DNA from 2 places in the Chryseobacterium sp. C-71 genome. Region 1 is predicted to be linked to the other one. Evidence: riboswitches for the same ligand, from Rfam matches in the RefSeq annotation. Region 1 holds a riboswitch; the other holds the start of a gene.
The links. Region 1 has a riboswitch for cobalamin ahead of LNP04_RS17650 (acyl-CoA thioesterase). Riboswitches for the same ligand answer to the same signal wherever they lie in the genome.
Positions count from the first base shown of each region.

Region 1 (10,327 bases):
AAAAACTCCACCTGCTCATAAAATGCATTGATATCTTTGAAATGCCGCATCTGCCACTGCACCAAACCTAATCGAATGGTACTATCCTGCATTGTATTTGGTTTCTTGCTGTAATAAATATTATTCCATTGAAGCAAAACAGCATTTTCTCTGGAAGCCTCATCTTCAGGTAAATATTTTTTCAGAACTCTGATCGGTAAAAAATTATTGGAAAGCTGAAAAGAAAGCACAGGATCATAAATTTCTTTATCCCTTACCCTTCTGATGTATTCTCTTGGGGAAATCTCGTGACTGTATTTATGATAATCCGGAATTCTTCCACCGAGAATAATTGATTTTAAATTTAATTGTTCACACAATTCTTTTCTTGCATCATAAAGCCTTCTTCCCAATCGCAATTCACGATAAACGGGATCTACGAAAATTTCAATTCCGTACAATACATTTCCGGTTGAAGAATGGGTATTAAAAGTATAGTTTCCTGTAATATCACTGTAAGTATGCTCATCATCGAATTCTTCATAATTAACCACGATAGAAAGTGCAACAGCAGCAATTTTCCCGTCAACAGTGATACAAATCTGGCCGGCTTCAAAAATTTTAGTGAGTTTTAAAATGCTTTTCTTAGACCAAACGTATTCGGACATTTTCGGATAAGCCCGCCGCATTGCCGAAACCAATTCATCATAATCATCAATATTCAGTGTACGAGTATCTATCTGCATAAATTTATTTTTACTAAAGTTAAGGAAATTTGCGAGAACAGAGGGCGGAAGACTGCTTAATAAAAGTTAAAGTATCTGAGGAAATTGAGAATTTTTAAAATAAATTTCACAAAATTCTAATAAAGTCTAAGTAATTTAAAAATAGAAATATGAATTTTACAACTTCAGCATATTACATTATAAACATTTGAATAATAACCATTTACAACATATAAAATCCGTATCTATTTATAAATTACTACGTAAATATTTATAAATGCACCCAACATCACCTTGCAATAGATTGTAAAACTTTATACTTTAGCACTATAATAATTAACAGACAAGATACAAAGCAACTAACATTATCTTATCAAAATTGAACATTCATCATTATCACATTAAAATATATTGTTTCATCACTTAGTTTCTATTAGTAGTATGCCCAGATTTCACAATCTGGGCATCTACTTTTATATTCGTTAAAAAACTTTTACTCTTTATTCACCAACTTCTAATTCCTTGACTCTTTTTTTGATAAAATCAACGGGTCTTATTCCGTTTATTTCAAGAAAAATATTAGAGAAACTTTGCCTATTGCTGAATCCAGAAGCTGAAGCAACATGCTCGATCGAGTATTTCCTCCATTCTTTATCATGATAAATTTTTTGCGTAGCATAATTGATTCTAAGAACATTAATGTAAACGCTAAAATTACTTCCCTTATATTCATTAATAACTTGTGAAAGATAAGAAGTATTGGTTTTAAAGTGTTCTGCTAGTTTTTTCAGTGTTAATCCACGTTCAAGGAAACCTTCATTAGCTTCAAAAGCACTGATATCTTTCAATAATTTTTCTACAATATTCTGATCGAGTTTTACGTTTTTACTTTCATCGAATTTTAACGGTTCATTGACAGCAATAGTATCAGACAATTTTTCATCTTCTATTTTCACCAATAACTCTTCATACTTTTGCTGTATTTGTTTTTGTTTTCTGTCTCTGTAAAACATCATAAAACCAAGCAACATGATAACAATACCGCAAATAACCAGTAATCCAATACCTAAAGTGTTTGTCTTTTCGAGATTTTCTTTTACCTCTAATAATTGTTTCGTATCGTAATCTTTGTAAATACGAGTGGATAGATACTTGAAATCTGAAGATATAATACTGTCTACTTTCAGAAGCTGATTGGTGTAATACAATTCATTTTCAGAATTGTTTTGCTTTTTATAGTAATTAATAAGCTCTTCGTAATTACTCCGTAATTCAGGAAGTATGAATTGATGTTTATTAAATATAGAATCTACCTTTTTATAATTTTCAACACCTAATTCTTTATCACCAAGATTAGTATAACTTTTTCCTTTATAAAAGTAAACATAAGATGCCCAAGTGAAATCATTTACTTTCAGAAGACCTGGAAGCGATTGATTAAATTCTAAGATAGCTTCTTTATATTTTTTTTTTGAAAATTTTAATACACCTAAACTTTTCTTAAAGTAGCTGTTTTCAAGGCTAAAGTCTTTAGTTTTAGGAGATGACTCTTCAGCGAGTTTAAGAAGCTTTTGCACCTCATCAAATTTCCCTAGAGCCTGATAGCATATAATTGCCTGGTGAAGTGAATTGAGATACCCTTTTTTATTATTATAAATTAGGTTTTCATGAAAATCACCTTTAGCATTGGTTTCAAAGTAAGCAATACACTCCTTAAAAATCTGCAAAGCCTCGTCATAGTAACCCAAATAACTTTTTACAACACCGATGTGATAAAGATTCGAATATTTTAAAAAACCATTTTTAGAATCCTTAAGATACTCGTAAGCAGTAAGATATTGATTGAGTGCTAACTGAAACTTTCTGTGGTTGAAATAATATATAGAACCTTTACTTAAGTACGAATCGCCAATGAGATCTGAATTTTGTGATTGCTTCGCAGCTGCTATAGCACTGTCTGCATACTTTAGTTTATTTTCTTTAGAAAAATAAATTGCATCCTTATATCCTTGAAAAAGCTCAGAAAAATTATTATCTATCTTTGATTGATTAATTGACTGATTAATATAAGCAAAAGCCTGCTCATCATTCTCATCATAATTCCAGTATTTTTTCCTTAGATCAGAATGAAAATCCTGTGCAAACAAAAAAGACAGGATCAAGCAGAAAAATAAAGAAAAATTTTTTTTTACCATTACATCTTTATCTGTGTAAAACATAACCAAAAGTAAGGAAAATCATCTACTATCACAACCTATTAGATAAAATAATATCGCACGACAAAAATACCTATAACAAAATGGTTTTCAAAGCATTAAACATCTTTATTCACGTAAATATTTATAAATTGTTACAGTGTACTGGTAAATTTAACCCCTATTGTTTAGGTTTGCTATATATTCGTCAATATATTTGTAGTAGAAATTAAAACTACATTAAAAAGATTACGTCATGATAAAAAAAATATTTTTTCTAAGTTTTTTATCCTTAGCAGTTTTATCAGCAGTATCTTGTCGTACAGACGAAGACATACAGGATGAAAGTTATCTTGATAGCAAAGTCATTAATAGTATGAAGCTTTCTGAGAAAGCAAGATTTTCTGACAGTACAACTCTAATGATGAAAGAAGATTCCATTCTTGTGATAATGCCGAATGACCCTCCAAGAAGCGGCACTCACTTTAAAGGTATCGATTCTTTAATCATCATTAATCCTAGATGACGGATTTGCTAGTGTATTTTAAATGCTCGCACCAAACTTTTGTATATATCGAAAAAAGCAAAACTAAGTATAGTTTTGCTTTTTTTCATTAAGCACAAGTTGATATGTGTAATAAATAGAATTATTTTTATATAATGATGACAAATTTCAAAGTTATTTGGATCTTTTACAAAAAATTGCTCCTTCCTGCAGTTTTGTTTTCATTATTTCTCAATTTTGTAGCAGGTATGAGCTATAAAAGTTTTGGATTATGTTTTTTATTAATTTTTCCTTTGATGCATTTTTTTATTTATGAAATGAGACTGAAAAATGAATATCATTTTTATGCAAACTTCGGGTTTTCACAAACTTTTTTATGGGCAATTACGCTGTCTTTTGGATTCATCATCAAAACAATATCAGTATTTTTATGAGTATACTTCATATTGACAGCATCACAAAATCATTCGGTGAAAAAAAAATTTTACAAGATGTTTACTTGTCTTGTGAAACTGGTAAAATAGCAAGCATCTTAGGCAGAAACGGATGTGGTAAATCAACATTATTTCAGATTATTTTCGGGAAAGTGAAAAGTGACACCCAATACATTAAATTTAATGATATTATTCTTAAAAACCAGTTTGACAGAAAAAATAGAATTGCCTATTTGCCACAATATTCTTTTTTACCTAAAAATGTAAAAATTGAAAATTTAATTAAGCTATTCTGTAATGAAGAGAATTTTCAAAAACTTATAGATTCAATTCTAATTAAACCTATCATTAATACAACACCCAACAAAATATCAGGCGGCGAGCTCAGACTTTTAGAAGTTTTACTCATTATATATTCGTCAGCAGAATTTATTTTACTTGACGAGCCATTTCATAGTCTTTCTCCGAAAATTGTTTCAATAGTAAAAGATTTGATTAAAGAACAGTCACAGTTCAAAGGTTTTATCATTTCTGATCATTTATACCAAGATGTTTTAGACATTTCTGACGAGGTATATTTGTTATCTGATTCTTATTTGAAACCCATAAAAGATTTAACAGAATTGAAAAGGTTTAGAGCCTGTTTAAAAATTAAATTAGAAAAAGTTATATGGCGTTTATCTTTATAAAATAAACGTATAAAAAATTGATTGTCAGTTGTTTATGTGTTTTATTTTTCGTAACTTGTTGGTAACTAATCAATTAAGCTACATTGAAACACTACTCTACAAACATTTCTGACAATCAGTGGCAATTTATAAAAAAGACTTTGAACCTCAATAATAGAAAACGAAAATATGATTTAAGAATCATTTGGAACGCCATTATGTATTTAGTGAAAACCGGATGTCAATGGCGGATGTTGCCTGGTGATTTTCCCAAATGGGAGTTGGTTTATTATTATTACAGCAAATGGGCAAATGCAGAGGATTTTGATCTGCTTCTTTCGAAATTACGAGAAACAGTCAGATTAAAACTAAATCAAAATAGAGAACCAAGTCTAGGCATAATGGATAGTCAAAGTGTAAGATGGGGAAACAATCGTTCATTAAATGGTTTTGATGGGAACAAAAAAGTAAAAGGCATTAAAAGACATGTGGTGGTTGACAAAAACGGATTTTTATTAGCAATAATGGTTACTGTAGCCAATATTCATGACAGTAAAGCTGTAGATTTTCTCATGAGAACTTTGGCGTATTTCTTAAGTCCGGTGAAGATTATTCTTGCGGACGGCGGTTATAGAGGAGAAATCACAGAACAGGTGAAAAATAAATTTGGTTATTTGATCAATGTGGTCATGAGAAGTGATGAAAAGAAATGGGAGTTTAAACCCATTTCTAAAAGATGGATTATTGAACGGACTTTTTCCTGGTTTGATAACGACCGAAGATTGTGCAGGAATTATGAACTGCTAATGGAAAATTCAGAAAATATGGTCAAATTATCTGCCATAAAAAATTTATTGTATAAAATTTAAACAGGCTCTTAATTATCTTCCGAAAAATATTTAATTTATATCTTTGAGCTATAAATATTCTTTATAATGACTTTTATAAACAAAGCAATTTATCTATCGGTATTCAGCATATTTTCTTTTTCGTTGATTTTTGCACAAAACAAAGTTCCTTTTGGTGTGGTAAAAGCTGAGGAAGGTTATGCGATGGTACGTGTACACAAAGAAGATTACCGTAAAATCGTCGACAAAATCAGAATGAAAAGAGGTGATGTTTTTGTTTATGTAAAACCAGCTCCCGGCGAAACAGAATGGATTTGGATAAAATATCCTGAAAAAGCAGAAATAGAAAAACCTTTCGTACGATACGACAGCCTTACTAAAGAAGGCATGGTCAACAAGAACCGTATTGCCTTTATTGATCAGCTTCCACAATACACGCCATCAAAATCTAAGAACGGAAAATCATTGATTTTCACCGACAACAGCAATCCTAAAATCCCTACAGCACAAAGAAGTAAAGTGGTGATTGACATTTATCCTTCTAATGCAGGTTTCCGTAAACAGGTAAAAGATGCTGACGGAAATATTGCAACCATCGACAAAGTAAAACCGTGGGGAATCGATAAAGAATTGCCTGAGGGAATGACCGAAATAAAATCGATCAGAGTGCAGCAACCCGGAAGAGGTTCTGTGTTTGTACGAGAAGCAATTAAAAATATGTTTCAGCCAACCATGGATTTTGAGAACATTGGGGTAACATCAATCGATAATGACCATATTTTTCTATATATGATCAATGGTTCGGGAGCGAATAGGTACACCACACTATGGACCATCAAAGAAGGAAAAGTAATCAGCCAGATTATTTTTAAAAATCCCGAATAGTTAAGTATTTATCATTATTTTTACACCCGAAAAGTATTAAGCTTTTGGTCTTATACTATTTGCTTATAGTTTTCAGGAAATTGGTTCTGCCTAACCGCAGATGAAAAGGGAATCGTGTGAAAATCACGAACTGTCGCGCAACTGTAAAGTAACAGAAGTCTTTATTAAAATCCACTGTGCAAAAGGCATGGGAAGGAAATAAAGATGTTACAAGTCAGGAGACCTGCCTATTTCTTTAGACAAAAAACTTTCGCGATTTGAAGTTTGTTGATCTTATGGTTTATCTCAGGAATTTCTTGTTCCTGATCTTTCTGTTTGTTTCAATATATTTCATTTTCGCTTTAATTTAATAATGAAATATGACTACAGAAGAAAGAATTGAAGCTTCCGAGACCCGAATCTTTAAAGCGGTTTTTCCAAATACCACCAATCATTACGACACCCTTTTCGGAGGTACTGCAATGCAGCTGATGGATGAAGTTGCCTTTATTACCGCTACCCGTTTTGCAAGAAAAAGAGTGGTAACAGTAAGCAGTGATAAAATTGATTTTAAAAAACCAATTCCTGCCGGGACGATTGTTGAATTAATCGGGAAAGTAATTTATGTCGGAAAAACCAGTATGAAAGTGAATGTCGAAATCTATACTGAGCAAATGTATTCTTATGAAAGGGAAAAAGCTATTGTAGGTGATTTTACTTTTGTGGCCATTGATGAATTTAAGAAACCAATTCAAATATTATAAATTCAGAGCGGTTTCGGCGGGCCTTTGGCCCGCCGAAACTATTTTCAAAGCGAATATTTTCATTGTTATAAATCATCAACTAAAATCTCCAATCTTATATCAATAGGAATTGTCGTGATAATCAAAATATTATTTTCTTCATCACGGATTTCTACATCGGCATCAGAAAAACTTCCGTCAGGATTTTTTTTCTTTACCCTTACATCTTTTGCACTCAAAAATTTCTTAGGAACTGAGAGTGTGTAGTTATTCTCACTTTGATGATAGTTTAGCTCTTCTCTGCTGTAATCTTTTATCTGCATAATTTTTTTAAGCTATATAACAATCTGTACACCAAAGTTTTTAAGATTAATTTAAACTTATCTCAAAACCTTTTCAGTTTCAAGATTTTTAATCATTAAAAACTGAAAAGCCTCACCCATTTCATCAGAAGCTCTGCTGATGGCATTTTCGAGCATATTTCTTACTTGTTTTTCGGTTATTGCTGCTTCAGTCCAGCTTTTTCCGGAAGTATGAGAATTGAGAATAAAAGGCATAATTCTATCGATAGCACAAGCGAAAATTGCATCTGGAGTTTGTTCTTCTTCAAATTCCAGCCAAAGGTTGAAAAATTCTGAACGAATGGGTTCATCTAAAATTCCAAAAATATTTTGAGCAGACAATTTTTCTCTTTCAAATTTACCCACCATTGCAGCTTCATCAAAAAGGAAAGTATCACCCGCTTCAATTTCTACCAAATCGTGAATTGAAAGCATTCTGATGACTCTCAATAAATCTATATCTGCTCTGTTTTTAGCATAAGGAAATAGAATTTGAGCTAAAATGATAATTTGCCAGGAATGTTCAGCAGTATTTTCTCTTCTTGAATCGTCTGCGTTGTAATTTCTTCTTTGTACATTTTTTAAAGCATCAATTGCCAAAATAAAATCAATTTCTTTCTGTATTTTCATCTTTCGTTTCTTTATAATAAACTTCTCTTGGGTATCTCGTAGTTTTTGTGAACCATTTGTAATCTATAAACTCACTTTTCTTTGTGATAACTGTTTCCCGATCTCTGGTGTCTTCTTCAAATTCATATATTTTTAAAGGATCTCTTTCCAGAATAACATTATATTCTTTGGTAATATATAAACAACATCCTGATTTTAAATACACAATCAATCTTTTTCTTTCAGAATCTACGGTAAACATTGCTGAATTATCTTTTACCAAAGTTGTCATTCCTTCATTCATTAAAAACTGTTTTTGATTGGAATCAAAAATATAAGTATCATATATCAAGTTTCCTGAAAATCTGTTGATCAAAGCTAGATCTTCTAAACCGTCTAAATTAAAATCTTCAAAAATTAAAGATTGCGGCTCTTCATCAAATTCAACCTTTTTTAAATTTAATGAATCTGATTCAATGGTAAAAGTAAAATTTTCTGAAGTTAAGGTTGGAAATTTTTCAGATGTTTTCCTATCCATTTAAAGTGATTGTTGATTTCCCAAAACATTCTTTTTCATTACATGTGGCTATATCAATGCTCACATGATAATTTTTAGAGATTTCATTTAATTCAAAATGATTCTGAGCCCAACATAAAGTTCCAAATAGACTTAACAGGTAGAAAAATTTGTACTTCATGATTTTTAGCTGTTTTTTAAGCATCAACTTAACATAATATATGACAAAAATATAAAATTTCGGTTCCAAAATATCTTTTTTCATAAAATTAATTCAGAACACAAAATCATTTTAAAATTTATACATCTGAAAACCAATACTTTAAATTAATTTTAAAAATAATTTCACTACTTTGTATTGCATATTACCATTTTAATTACATATCTTTGTAATGTAGAATTAGAGAAGGTTTAACTAGCTAGAAACTGAAAACTGATTTTATATAACTCAATAACAAAAACTTACTAAAGATGAATACTGAAAATACCAAAGCGCAAATGCGAAAAGGGATTCTGGAATTCTGTATTTTGAGTCTTATCAACAATCGCGAAATGTATGTTTCTGATTTAATAGATGAACTGAAAAAAGGAAAACTGGATGTCGTGGAAGGAACCCTCTACCCTCTTTTAACAAGATTGAAAAACGGTGAATTTCTTTCTTACAGATGGGAAGAATCTACAGGAGGCCCGCCAAGAAAATACTACCAAATAACAGAAAAAGGCAAAACTTTTTTAGCTGAATTGCAAAATACCTGGAAAGAACTGACAGATTCTGTGAACCAAATCACTCAAAAAATTTAAAAAAACAAAGCTATGAACAAGACACTCTCAATAGGACTCGCAGGTTTTTCTTTTACAATAGAAGAACACGCATATATAAAGCTCAGCGATTATCTTAACGCTCTTAGAAGCTCACTAGAGGCTTCGGAAGCAGACGAGGTAATGCACGATATAGAAATCAGAATGGTAGAAATCTTCAGAGATACTTTAGGAAAACGTGAAGTAATCAACGATGCTGATGTAGAAAAGGTAATTGCTCAAATTGGTTCTCCTGAAAAAATCGAAGAACAGGAAGAAGCTTATTATTCTGAGAAAAATACAAACTCAAATAAAAATAACTTCTCAGGAACTACACAAACTGACAAAAGACAACTGTTCCGTGATCCTGAAAGACAAAAGATTGCCGGAGTTTGCGCAGGTTTAGCCGCTTATTCAGGAATGGATATTACTTGGATGAGATTAATCTGGGTGGGTGCATTTATCTTTCTTTGGGTAGCACCGGGATCATCTTTCTTAGTAGTTATTTTATATTTCATTCTTTGGGCTGTTTTACCGCAAGCAGAGACCGCATCAGATTTTTTGAAAATGAAGGGAAAGCCTTTAAATTTTGACAACCTGAAAGAAGAATCGAGCAAAATTGTACAGTTTGCGAATGAAACTACTACCAGAGCCGGAGAAATTTACATTGAAAACAAACCTCATATCAATAATGCAGGAAGCGGTGTTTGGAATATTCTAAAATATTTAATAGGTGCATTATTTGTCTTTTTTGCATTTGGAAGCATCATTGGAGTATTTGTCTTATTTGGTCTTTTCGGAATAGATTCAGACTTTCCTGGCGCTAACGAGATGAAGTTCTATTTTGATGACGATGGGTTGTACACTGTATTTACTGCATTAATCATTATAGCATCATTGATTCCTGCAATACTATTCAGTTTGCTAAGTATCAAAATTTTCTCTCCAAAAACTAAATTGAGAAATATCGGCTGGGTAATCGGAGTTCTTTTTCTTGCGGTTATAGCATTAGGTACTTATTTTGGAGTGAGCATGGCAAAAAGAGAAATGTTTCTGAAAGGACAAAAGGAAGACACCGAAGAGGTAGCCATCAATACTTTA
Region 1 is NZ_CP087131.1:3,802,378-3,812,704, reverse strand. Features, by position in the region: gene LNP04_RS17680 (carbon-nitrogen hydrolase family protein) at 1-725, opposite strand, end outside; gene LNP04_RS17675 (helix-turn-helix domain-containing protein) at 1,205-2,923, opposite strand; gene LNP04_RS17670 (hypothetical protein) at 3,156-3,425, shown strand; gene LNP04_RS17665 (ATP-binding cassette domain-containing protein) at 3,835-4,527, shown strand; gene LNP04_RS17660 (IS5 family transposase) at 4,611-5,375, shown strand; gene LNP04_RS17655 (hypothetical protein) at 5,442-6,239, shown strand; cobalamin riboswitch at 6,304-6,485, shown strand; gene LNP04_RS17650 (acyl-CoA thioesterase) at 6,599-6,982, shown strand; gene LNP04_RS17645 (hypothetical protein) at 7,048-7,284, opposite strand; gene LNP04_RS17640 (HD family hydrolase) at 7,342-7,932, opposite strand; gene LNP04_RS17635 (XAC2610-related protein) at 7,910-8,449, opposite strand; gene LNP04_RS17630 (PadR family transcriptional regulator) at 8,900-9,229, shown strand; gene LNP04_RS17625 (PspC domain-containing protein) at 9,242-10,327, shown strand, end outside.

Region 2 (10,327 bases), 1.7 Mb from region 1:
TGGATTTCACCAATGTGTTTAGCTGTTTTGGCATCCATCACTTCAATATAATTGGAAAGATTGATGACCGCATACAGTTTATCCTTATACGTTTTAATATCATTACCTACATCTCCCAGACTGCCTACAACATTAGGATTTTGGGCATTGTAATAATTTTCTGTAAAAACTCCGGTAGAATAATCAAAAAAGTCAATCGAAGCTTTGTTGCTTCCCATATTGCCTTCATTAAGTACATAAAGACCTTTGATGTTGATGTCTTCCGGCTCCTGAACTCCCGTGTAGACTGCACCATAGTTAATGTAATCATAATCTTCCCTACAAGACTGAGTTGTAAGAATTAAAAAGAAAACTAAGAATAAATATATTTTTTTCATGTCTGAATCTCATTAAAAGGTTACTCTCAGGCTGACTCTGTAATTTCGTCCTGGCATTGGGTAATTCTGGATAACGCTGTAATTCTGATCCAAAAGATTATTTACTTCCAGGCCTAATCTGAATTTCCAGTCTTTCATATTAAATTCTTTCGTTCCGGAAATATCGCTGGTGTACCAAGGCTGTTCGTAGTTTACCGGAATGTTTTCAGACATATTGTACCGTTCGCCAACGTAGACGAAACTGTAATTAAGCTGCCAGTCTTTATAAGTAAGACCCAATAATGCACTCGCATTATTCTTTGCGGTGTAAGGAATCTGATGCCTGTAGTAAGAAGTAATATTGGTTTTGCTAATATTTAAAGCTTCTGTAAAAGTATAAGTAAAACGGTTGCTCAATAATAAATTTTCTGAAAGAAGCCAGATTGCCAGTGCCGAAAGATCAACTCCTTTTATTTCCACCTCACCCAAATTCTCCATCGTCCAGCGGAATTGTTGCCCTTTTGGATAAGCAATGATTTTATCCCGAACACGATTGTAATAAGCATCAGCAATCAGGTTGATATTTTTTAAAACACCTGAATTAAAATCTTTATTAAATGTAAATCCAAGATCATACTGATTGGTAAATTCTGGTCTCAATTGCGAACTTCCGACTTCCGTGTAATACAAATCATTGAAAGTTGGCATTCTGAAAATTCTCTTATAAAAACCATGAACTTTAAATTCTGCAGAAAACGGCTGATAAGAAGCAAATATAGTAGGCGTAAACTCAGAGCGGTTTTGAGGTGTCGAAAATAAGGTGTTTTCTATTTTTTCCTGCACAAAAGTTCCTAAAACGCTTCCCTGTATTTTAAATTTTTTAAAATCAAACTGTGAAGCCAATGCCACAAGTTCTGTATTTCTTTCGGGATATGCAAACTGTCTTAAATTGGCATCCAAAGTATTAAATTGATAATCTACCGATAAATTGATTTTCCAAAATTTGTAAGGAGAATATTGGTGTGCCGTAGAAACGTAGACCTCTTGCTGTTTATAAGTATTATCTATAAACAGAGGTGTTCCGCCAGGATTGCCATTATAATAACGAGTGTAGTCATCAGCAAATTTAGAGCTGATTAAGAATTTGTATTTTGTAGAAAGTTCTTTCTCAAAACTCCCTTGTACAAAAAAGTTTTTATCCCATTGTCTACTCGAGAAAATATCATTGTTTTTTGTCACTGCGCCAGGAACTCCTCTTTCAGAATCATAATAATAGGTTTTCAGTTTCCATGTTCCGTTATTGATTTTACCAAAAACTCCTACTTCAGCCCTTAGAGCTTCCACATCACCGTTGGTTCTTGTACCTTGGCGTTCCCAACCGAGGCTTCCATCGGGTAAAGCAACTCTCTGATGAAATTTATATTCGCCATTTGCGGTAAGATATTCTGTGCTCAAGGCAACGCTTATATTGTCATTAAGTTTCTGTTCAAGCAATACTGATGGGTTAATTACTCCAAAAGATCCCGAACGGAAGTGAAGATTCACATTGGTTTTTTTTGAATCTGTGAAAACCGGAGTTCTACTTTTCAAATATATAGATCCCGAAGAACCAAAGTCTTTCGCAGACTGAAAAATTTCACTTTTCTGACCATTGTACAATGAGATGGATTCTAAATTGTCTAAAGAAAACCTTCCTAAATCTACCGTTCCGTTTTGCGCATTTCCAAGTGCAATTCCGTCGTAGAAAACACCAACGTGCTGTGTTCCCATCGCCCTGATATTCACGGTTTTCATTCCGCCAATTCCGCCATAATCTTTCAATTGGACTCCGGAAAAATACCTCACAGCATCTGCAACAGAAGTACTGTTCAGTTTTTCAAGCTCGGCACCGGAAAGTTTTTGTGAAGAAATAACACCGGTTTCCTGACGTTTCATATTGAGGATAAGAGCCTTGATTGTTTCTGTACGAATGCTGTCACTTTCTTTTTCTTGTGAAAAAAGAGAAACAGGTGTAGCCAACAAAAACAGCAGCGAAGCAGAGTAAAAATATGTATTCATTCAATTCTAATAAAGCCTTAGTGGTAGCTTTGTGAATGTAATGAATAGAAGGAATTAACCTATAATTGTTTGATACAAATAGGTTTTTAAACCGACTACGCCTCACTCCACGAAAGCTTCATCTATATAATGAATTTAAAAAGGTGTCTGACTTGTGTATGTTTTCTTAATATAATAAAACATCACTTACAGTAGCGGGTCTGCTTCGGATTTTCACCGAATTCCCTTTTTTAAATCAGTGCAAATTTAAGTTTTTAATTAATAAGAGGCAATGAGAAATTGTTAATTTTTAGAATGGTTTTTTAAAAATTCTATAAAACATCAATTGAGAGAATTTTCTCACACAAAAATTTTAAATTAAATTTTTAAGATCAATTTTATCTGTGCAAATCTGCATAATCTATGGGTTTTGCACTCAATTTTTAAACCCAAGTTTTGGCCTTAATCTTACCCTTAACCTACAAAAACGTCGAATCAAAATAAAATGGCAGCAAATCTTTAATAGAATTTACCTTAAAAACTTCCTCATTTAAATTTGAAAAATAAATATCAATATTTTCATTCTGCTTCGTTTCATATTCCATCAGACTTTGTCTGCACGCTCCACAAGGCGGAATTGGCGGAGTTTTTTCTGAAAAATCTCTCGGTCCGCCAATAATGAATATTTTCTTGATGATTTCATTAGGGAAATTAGCGCCAATCCAAAACAGAGCGGTTCTTTCCGCACAAAGTCCTGATGGGAATGCTGCGTTTTCCTGATTGTTTCCCGTGTATATTTCTCCATTCTCCAGCAAAACCGAGCATCCTACCAAAAAGTTGGAGTAGGGTGCGTAGCCATTTTCACGTGCTTGTTTTGCTTTTTCAAAAAGCAGTTTTTCTGTTTCAGTCAGTTCGCTGATGCTTGTGAAATGTTCGTAACCGATTTGTATATCTTTTTTCATTTTGTCGCCGTAAAAAGGGCGATAAATGTAATCCTTTTTAGGGAAGCTGGCAATATCTTTGTTACGATACTAAATTTGTAATTTTAAACTTTTAAAAATTCAATTCAATGTTATATACTCCGATAAAATTTAGAAATGTAGAGATGAAAAACCGTTGGGTGATGTCGCCAATGTGTATGTATTCTTGCGAAAACGGATTGGCTAATGATTTTCATTATGTGCATTACGGAAGTCGTGCTCAGGGTGGAACAGGTTTAATCATGGTGGAAGCTACCGGCGTAGAACCTCGTGGCCGCATTACCAATCACTGCATGGGAATCTGGAACGACGAACAAGTGGAAAAACTTCAGAAAATCGTAGAATTTGTACACAAGAACTCAGATTCAAAAATCGGAATTCAAATCGCTCACGCAGGCAGAAAAGGTTCAACTTGGGAAAATAAACAAATTTCTTTGGAAGAAGGCTGGGAAACTATTGCTCCAAGCCCGATTCCGTATCATCCGACAGAAAGAATTCCGCATGAATTGTCTGTGGAAGAGATAAAAGACTTGGTTCGAAATTTTAAGGATGCTGCAAAAAGAGCGGTCAAAGCAGGCTTCGATGTGGTTGAAATTCATGGTGCCCACGGATATCTGGTTCATCAGTTTCTTTCACCCCTTTCAAACGTACGAACTGATGAATATGGCGGAAGTTTTGAAAACAGAAGCCGATTTTTATTGGAAATCGTTGATGCTGTAAATGAAGAATTGAATGAAAATGTTGCACTTTTTGTAAGAATTTCCGGAACTGAATATGCTGAAAACGGCTGGGATATCAATGATAGTGTAGTGTTAGCTAAAATTTTAAAGAATCATTCAGTCGATTTAGTAGACGTTTCAAGCGGCGGAAATATTCATGGTGCAAAAATTTCTGTTTTTGACGGCTATCAGGTTCCGTTTTCTTCTCAGGTTAAAAACGAAGCGGATGTTAAAACAGGAGCTGTTGGTTTGATTACTTCAACTTCTCAGGCTGAAGAAATTTTACAAAAAGGTGAAGCTGATCTTATTTTTGTGGCAAGAGAGATCCTCAGAAACCCATATATTGCGGTTCAGGGTTCTTTTGAAATGAAAGAAGAAAGTTTTTTCCCACATCAATACCTCAGAGCGAAAATTTCTTCTTAATTTTAGCCTCATCAAAATCACAAAAATAAATTATGAAGATTGAAGACTATATGCTGCCATGCCCAAGCAAAAAATTCTTAGGGATAGAATGTTTCGGATGTGGTACCCAAAGGGCAATTGTATTAGTTTTTAATGGTAAGTTTACCGAGGCATTCCACATGTTTCCAGCAGTGTATACTTTGCTCTTGTTTTTTGGTTTTGTAGCCCTCAATTTTATAGATAAAAAAAGAAATTATGGTCAGATTTTAATATTTTTAGCAATTATTAACTCACTAATCATGGTATTTTCTTACTTTTATAAACATTATTTTTAAATCAAAATATTAAACATTAAAAAAATCAAATTATGAATCAAAAACTGCCAAACGCACAAACAGTGCTAATCTTGGGAATCGTGTCAATCGTTGGAACTTGTTGTTGTACAGGTTTAGTAGGTATTATCTGCGGACTTATCGGATTAAACAAATATAAAAGTGATAAGCTTTTGTATGATCAAAATCCATCAGAATATTCAGATTTTAGTAATTTGAATACTGGAAGAATTTTATGTATTATTGGGCTTGTCTTAGGAGCAATTCAGCTTATTTATACTATTTTCATTCTTGCAACTGTAGGAGTAGACGGTTATATGCAACAGTATGATCAACTAAAAAATATGGGTAGATAATTACGCCTCGTATAAATTATACTAAAAAACCGCAGCAATGCGGTTTTTTTATGCTTAATATTTTTTGGGGAAATTTATTAAGACATAAGAGTAAGTCTTATATTTGATTTAAATTTTAAACCTAAATTTCTATTTCAGAATGAAAAAAAGCAATTTTCTTAACGGTCATCAGCATATTTGTAGTCACAATTGGTTCTGTTATTTTCATTAAATTTGAAAATGACCACAAAGAATGCAGTCAGAAAATTGAATTTTCAATAGGTGAAAATGGAGAAAAAATAAAAACAGAAAGGCATATTTGTAAGGAGAAGTTTAATTTTTAAGCTAAGTTTAAATTAAATCTTATTAAAAGGAGTTTTAAAATTCAAAACAATTAGATGTAAAATTATTACTGGATTCCAAAAACACCCACACTCTCAAATAAACCATTATTAATTTTAGTGATTGACAAAAAAAACTTATTTTAGTTACACCAAATAAAATGTCACCACAAATATTAATATTGAAAAGTAAATGGGAGTATTAGTTACCAACGAAACAGTAAAACAACTTTTTCACATCGCCCAGTCAATTGCGAGAGAGAATTACAATGCGACATACGACGGTCCGCACATTCTTCAGGCTTTAATGCATAAAGATATCGGACTCAATGAATTCTTAAAAAACATCGATAAAGATCCCGGATATTTCTACGAATGGGCAGATGTGCGCATCGAAGATTATCCCAAAACAACACATCTTCCCAGTGAAGTAGGTGAGGGCGAATTTGTAGATCAGATTCTTGAAGAGGCTGACGACATCAGGTTGAAATTGGGATTGGATGAGATTACCCCAATCTGTATTTTGACGGCGATCGTAAAACCACAGGTTGCCTTTACTTTACAACAACTCAAATCTTTGCCTCTCAGAGAGCACGAAATATTTAATTTATACAGAAAAGATACCCCTTATGCTTCACCAGAAAACAGTGAAATTTCATCGCTCTTTTCTAATGGAAATGACTATTCAGACAATTCTTTTCCTTCGATTAAAAGTTATTGCATAGACCGAACTGCTCAAGCCAGACAAGGTACTTTAGAAAATATTATCGGTCGTGATAAAGAACTGAGAATGCTGGTGGAAATTCTTTGTAGAAGAACAAAACCCAATGTGATTATCATCGGTGAACCAGGTGTCGGTAAAACCGCTTTGGTAGAAGGTTTCGCTACAGAAATCATTAAAGGAAATGTCCCGGAAATGCTTAAAAATGCTACTTTACTAGAATTAGACACTGGAGCTTTATTGGCTGGGACTTCTTACAAAGGCGAAATTGAAGACCGCTTGAAAAAAGTAATCAACGAGTGCAAGAAGATTGAAAAAGCGATTCTTTTTATAGACGAAATTCATGCACTTTTAGATCCCAAAGGCAGCATTGGAAATATTGGAAATATCCTTAAACCTGAATTGGCAAGAGGGGAAATTACCGTAATCGGAGCAACCACCCATGAAGAATACAGAAAAATAATTGAACCGGAACAGGCCTTCAACAGACGTTTCGAAGTTTTAACGGTTAACGAACCAGATGAGCAAACTTGTGTCAAAATGATTGATGTTCTTCTGGATGGTTACAAAATGCACCACGGTATCGAAGTTGATAAATCGGCACTTCCCGAATGTGTACGTCTGGCAAAAAGATATGCAAAAGGTAAAAAATTGCCTGATGCTGCAATTGACCTGCTTGACCGAACAATGGCTGCCATCAAAATGCTGGATGAGCTTTCTGAAAAAGAACTTCAAGACTGGAAAGAAAATTATGAGAATATTCTGAAAGAAGAATTTTTGGATGAAAAAGATAAAGCCGACGAATTAATCTGGAATTACAATTTACTGAGGGATAAAATCAGCCCGATTTTGTGGGGATCTTTGCGAGAGCAGCCACAGATTGATAACTCTATGCCGATCGAGCATCTTCAGAAAATCATTGCAGATACTTTTACAGAATTGATAGAACATGCTTCTGTAAAAAGAGAAAAAGTAGGTAAGCTTGAATTGGCGGCTGTAATGGCGGCAAAAACCAATATTCCGATTGGGAAACTTCAGGCTCAGGAAAAAGAGAAGCTTCTGAATATGGAATCTCTTTTACTAAGCAGAGTCGTTGGTCAGGATCATGCATTGAAAGTGCTTTCTGATGCCATCGTTGAAAACCGAAGTGGGTTAAACAAACCCGGTCAACCAATCGGATCATTTTTCCTTTTGGGGCCAACTGGAACCGGGAAAACTGAATTGGCGAAATCTATGGCAGAACTCTTTTTTAATGATGAAAAAGCGATGGTTCGTTTTGATATGTCAGAATTTAAAGAAGAGCACTCAGCAGCATTATTATATGGTGCGCCTCCAGGATATGTCGGTTATGAGGAAGGTGGAATGTTAGTTAATAAAATCCGTCAGCAACCTTATACCGTAGTTTTATTTGATGAGATTGAAAAAGCGCATCATTCTGTTTTCGATGTCTTTTTACAAATTATGGACGAAGGAAAAGTGCATGATAAATTAGGAAAAGAAGGAGATTTCAGCAATGCATTAATTTTATTTACTTCAAATATCGGAAGCGAAGAAATTGTAAAACAATTTGAAGAAGGAAAAGTTCCCGAATCATCTTCTCTGATGCAGATTATGTCAAATTCAGGCAGATTCAGACCAGAATTTTTAGCAAGAATTACAGAAATTATTCCTTTTGCACCAATCACGGAATCTATTGCTGAAAGAATTTTTAATATTCAGTTAAAATCACTTCACAAATCACTTCACAGATTAGGAATGACGCTTTCCATCACTGATGAAGCGGTGAAAAATTTAGCTTTAGGCGGATTCAGCAGCAAATATGGAGCGAGACAGATTTCCGGAGTCATCCGATCTCAGCTGGCAAGACCGATCTCTAAAATGATTGTGCGCGAAGAAGTGAAATCCGGGCAAACTCTTACTGTTGATTGGAGCCAAACTGAAGAGAAAATCGATTGGAAAGTAGAATAATTGATTCAATTGAAAAAAATCAGAATGCTGAAATTTATTTATGCATTCTGATTTTTAAATTAAGATAGTAATAATGAAGATTTATTTCAATAAAATAGTATTTGCAGCAGTCTTTTTTGTTTCTTTTGAAATGGCATCTGCTCAGTATCTCTCTGCTAGTGACACTTCTGAAAGCAGTGTGAGAAAGTACAAAAACATCATCAATGCAAATAAAGACGTTGTTCAGTTTATAGAAAATTCTTTAGCTAAAAAGGGACTTCCAAAGCATTTGAGAAATTTACCTTTAATAGAATCTCATTTTGACAGAAACATTACTTCGCATGCCGGTGCAGTAGGGCTTTGGCAGTTTATGAACGCCCACGCCAATCAATACGGTCTTACCGCAGATCGTCGTAACGACATTTACAGAAGTACTAAAGTGGCAGTGGTTTCTTTGGGAAATCTTTATAAAAAATATGGCAATTGGGTAACTGTTATTGCGGCATACAATTGTGGAGAAGGGAATATTGCCAAGGCGATGCAGTCTGCCAATTCAAGTCAGTATCATGTTTTCTCTAAATATTTGCCGGCAGAAACGATTAACCATGTTAAAAAATATCTGAATGCTTGTTATGCGACAGGAGAACTCAACAGTGTTTTGACCAATTACAATTCTTCAAGAATGCAGAAAGTATTTGATGCAAGATCCGGCTTGAAAGAAGAATCATCATTATCTGAAACCGAAATTAATGCAGGATTCAGCTTAAAAATTATTGCTGAAGAATTAAAATTAAGTTTAAATGACATTCTCAATTGGAACCCTGAAATTGAAGAAGAACTTCAGACTACAGGAGAAAGTACTTTATACCTTCCAACAGATTTGATGCCTGATTTTTTATTGAAGAAAAATAAGATTTTGTCCCGCTCTATAAAAGAAGGGAACATTACTTCAAAATAAATTTTTACTAAACAAAAACTAAAAGACTTCCCTGCAAAAGAGAAGTCTTTATTTTTTTAATTAAAATAATCTTACTTCACAATAAACTTCAAGCTCGATTCATCTAATTTTAAAATATAGATTCCTTGCTGAAGATTTCGTGTTCTGATAGATTTTCCGTTTTTAAAAGGCTGATTTTCCGTTTGCATCACCTTCCCTTGAAGGTTGTAAATTTCGGCTTTTTGAATGTTTTCAGTTTCACCTTTTACAAAAACCTCTTGATTTGAAATAGGATTTGGGTAAACTTGCAACTCATAGGATTGCGTATTTTCTGTATTCATTATACTTTGTCTTGCAGATCCTGCAGAACAAGTCCAGCTTAGATTGTCGATGGCTACTCTGTTGCTTGAAGAATTATTGACCAAAGTGACAATCACATTTCCTGAAACATTGATGTTGTTAATCGTTGTTGTCGTTGCAGTTGTGCTGTACGGAATTGTTCCCACATTTGCGCCATTGACCAAAACATTAAAACTTCCGCTGCTTCCACTGAATTTCAACTGCGTTGTTACCGTTAAAGAATTAATACCATTACTGAATGAGCTCGATTTTAGCGAACCGTTTCTTACCGTAATGGCTTTATTGGAAATCGTTTGGTCACTTCTTGAATCTGTAGCTGTCCATGTAATTCCGCTGTTTGTCCATGTTTTTGTAGTGTAAGATGATGCGCCGGATGTCGGGATGGTTTCAAAAGTTTCGTTTACACAATTGGTAGGGTTCGGGTTTGTTGTTCCTGCGTTTGTGGTTGCCGAAACGGTTGAACTATTTGCAGAAGCATTACCTGCAGCATCTTTCGCTTTAATATAGAAATTATAAGTTGTCGAAGGATTTAATCCTGTAACCGTCGCTGAGGTTGTGTTTACATTAGATTTTAAACTTCCGTTCATATAAACATCATAAGAAGTCACTGCGACATTATCAGTTGCGGCAGACCAAGCTAGAGAAACACTGTTTGTGGTTTTCCCGGATACTGTAAGGTTCGCCACAACAGTAGGAGCTTGTGTATCCTGAGTCGGAGTTGGTGATCCCCAAATTTGATTCACATAATTCTGATTATCAATAAATGGATTTCTATTTCCCTGAAAAGTATACGAGGCATTATTTCTGTTGATTTCAGCCTGAGAAACGGGATCCTGATTATGCCAGGCCAGCAAAACATT
Region 2 is NZ_CP087131.1:1,276,344-1,286,670, reverse strand. Features, by position in the region: gene LNP04_RS05810 (YncE family protein) at 1-377, opposite strand, end outside; gene LNP04_RS05805 (TonB-dependent siderophore receptor) at 390-2,414, opposite strand; cobalamin riboswitch at 2,535-2,687, opposite strand; gene LNP04_RS05800 (cytidine deaminase) at 2,873-3,355, opposite strand; gene namA (NADPH dehydrogenase NamA) at 3,463-4,515, shown strand; gene LNP04_RS05790 (DUF2752 domain-containing protein) at 4,548-4,829, shown strand; gene LNP04_RS05785 (CCC motif membrane protein) at 4,862-5,182, shown strand; gene LNP04_RS05780 (ATP-dependent Clp protease ATP-binding subunit) at 5,696-8,191, shown strand; gene LNP04_RS05775 (lytic transglycosylase domain-containing protein) at 8,265-9,128, shown strand; gene LNP04_RS05770 (endonuclease) at 9,200-10,327, opposite strand, start outside.
Region 2: it holds a riboswitch for cobalamin, as region 1 does, so the genes downstream of both, LNP04_RS05805 (TonB-dependent siderophore receptor) here and LNP04_RS17650 (acyl-CoA thioesterase) in region 1, are expected to answer to the same signal.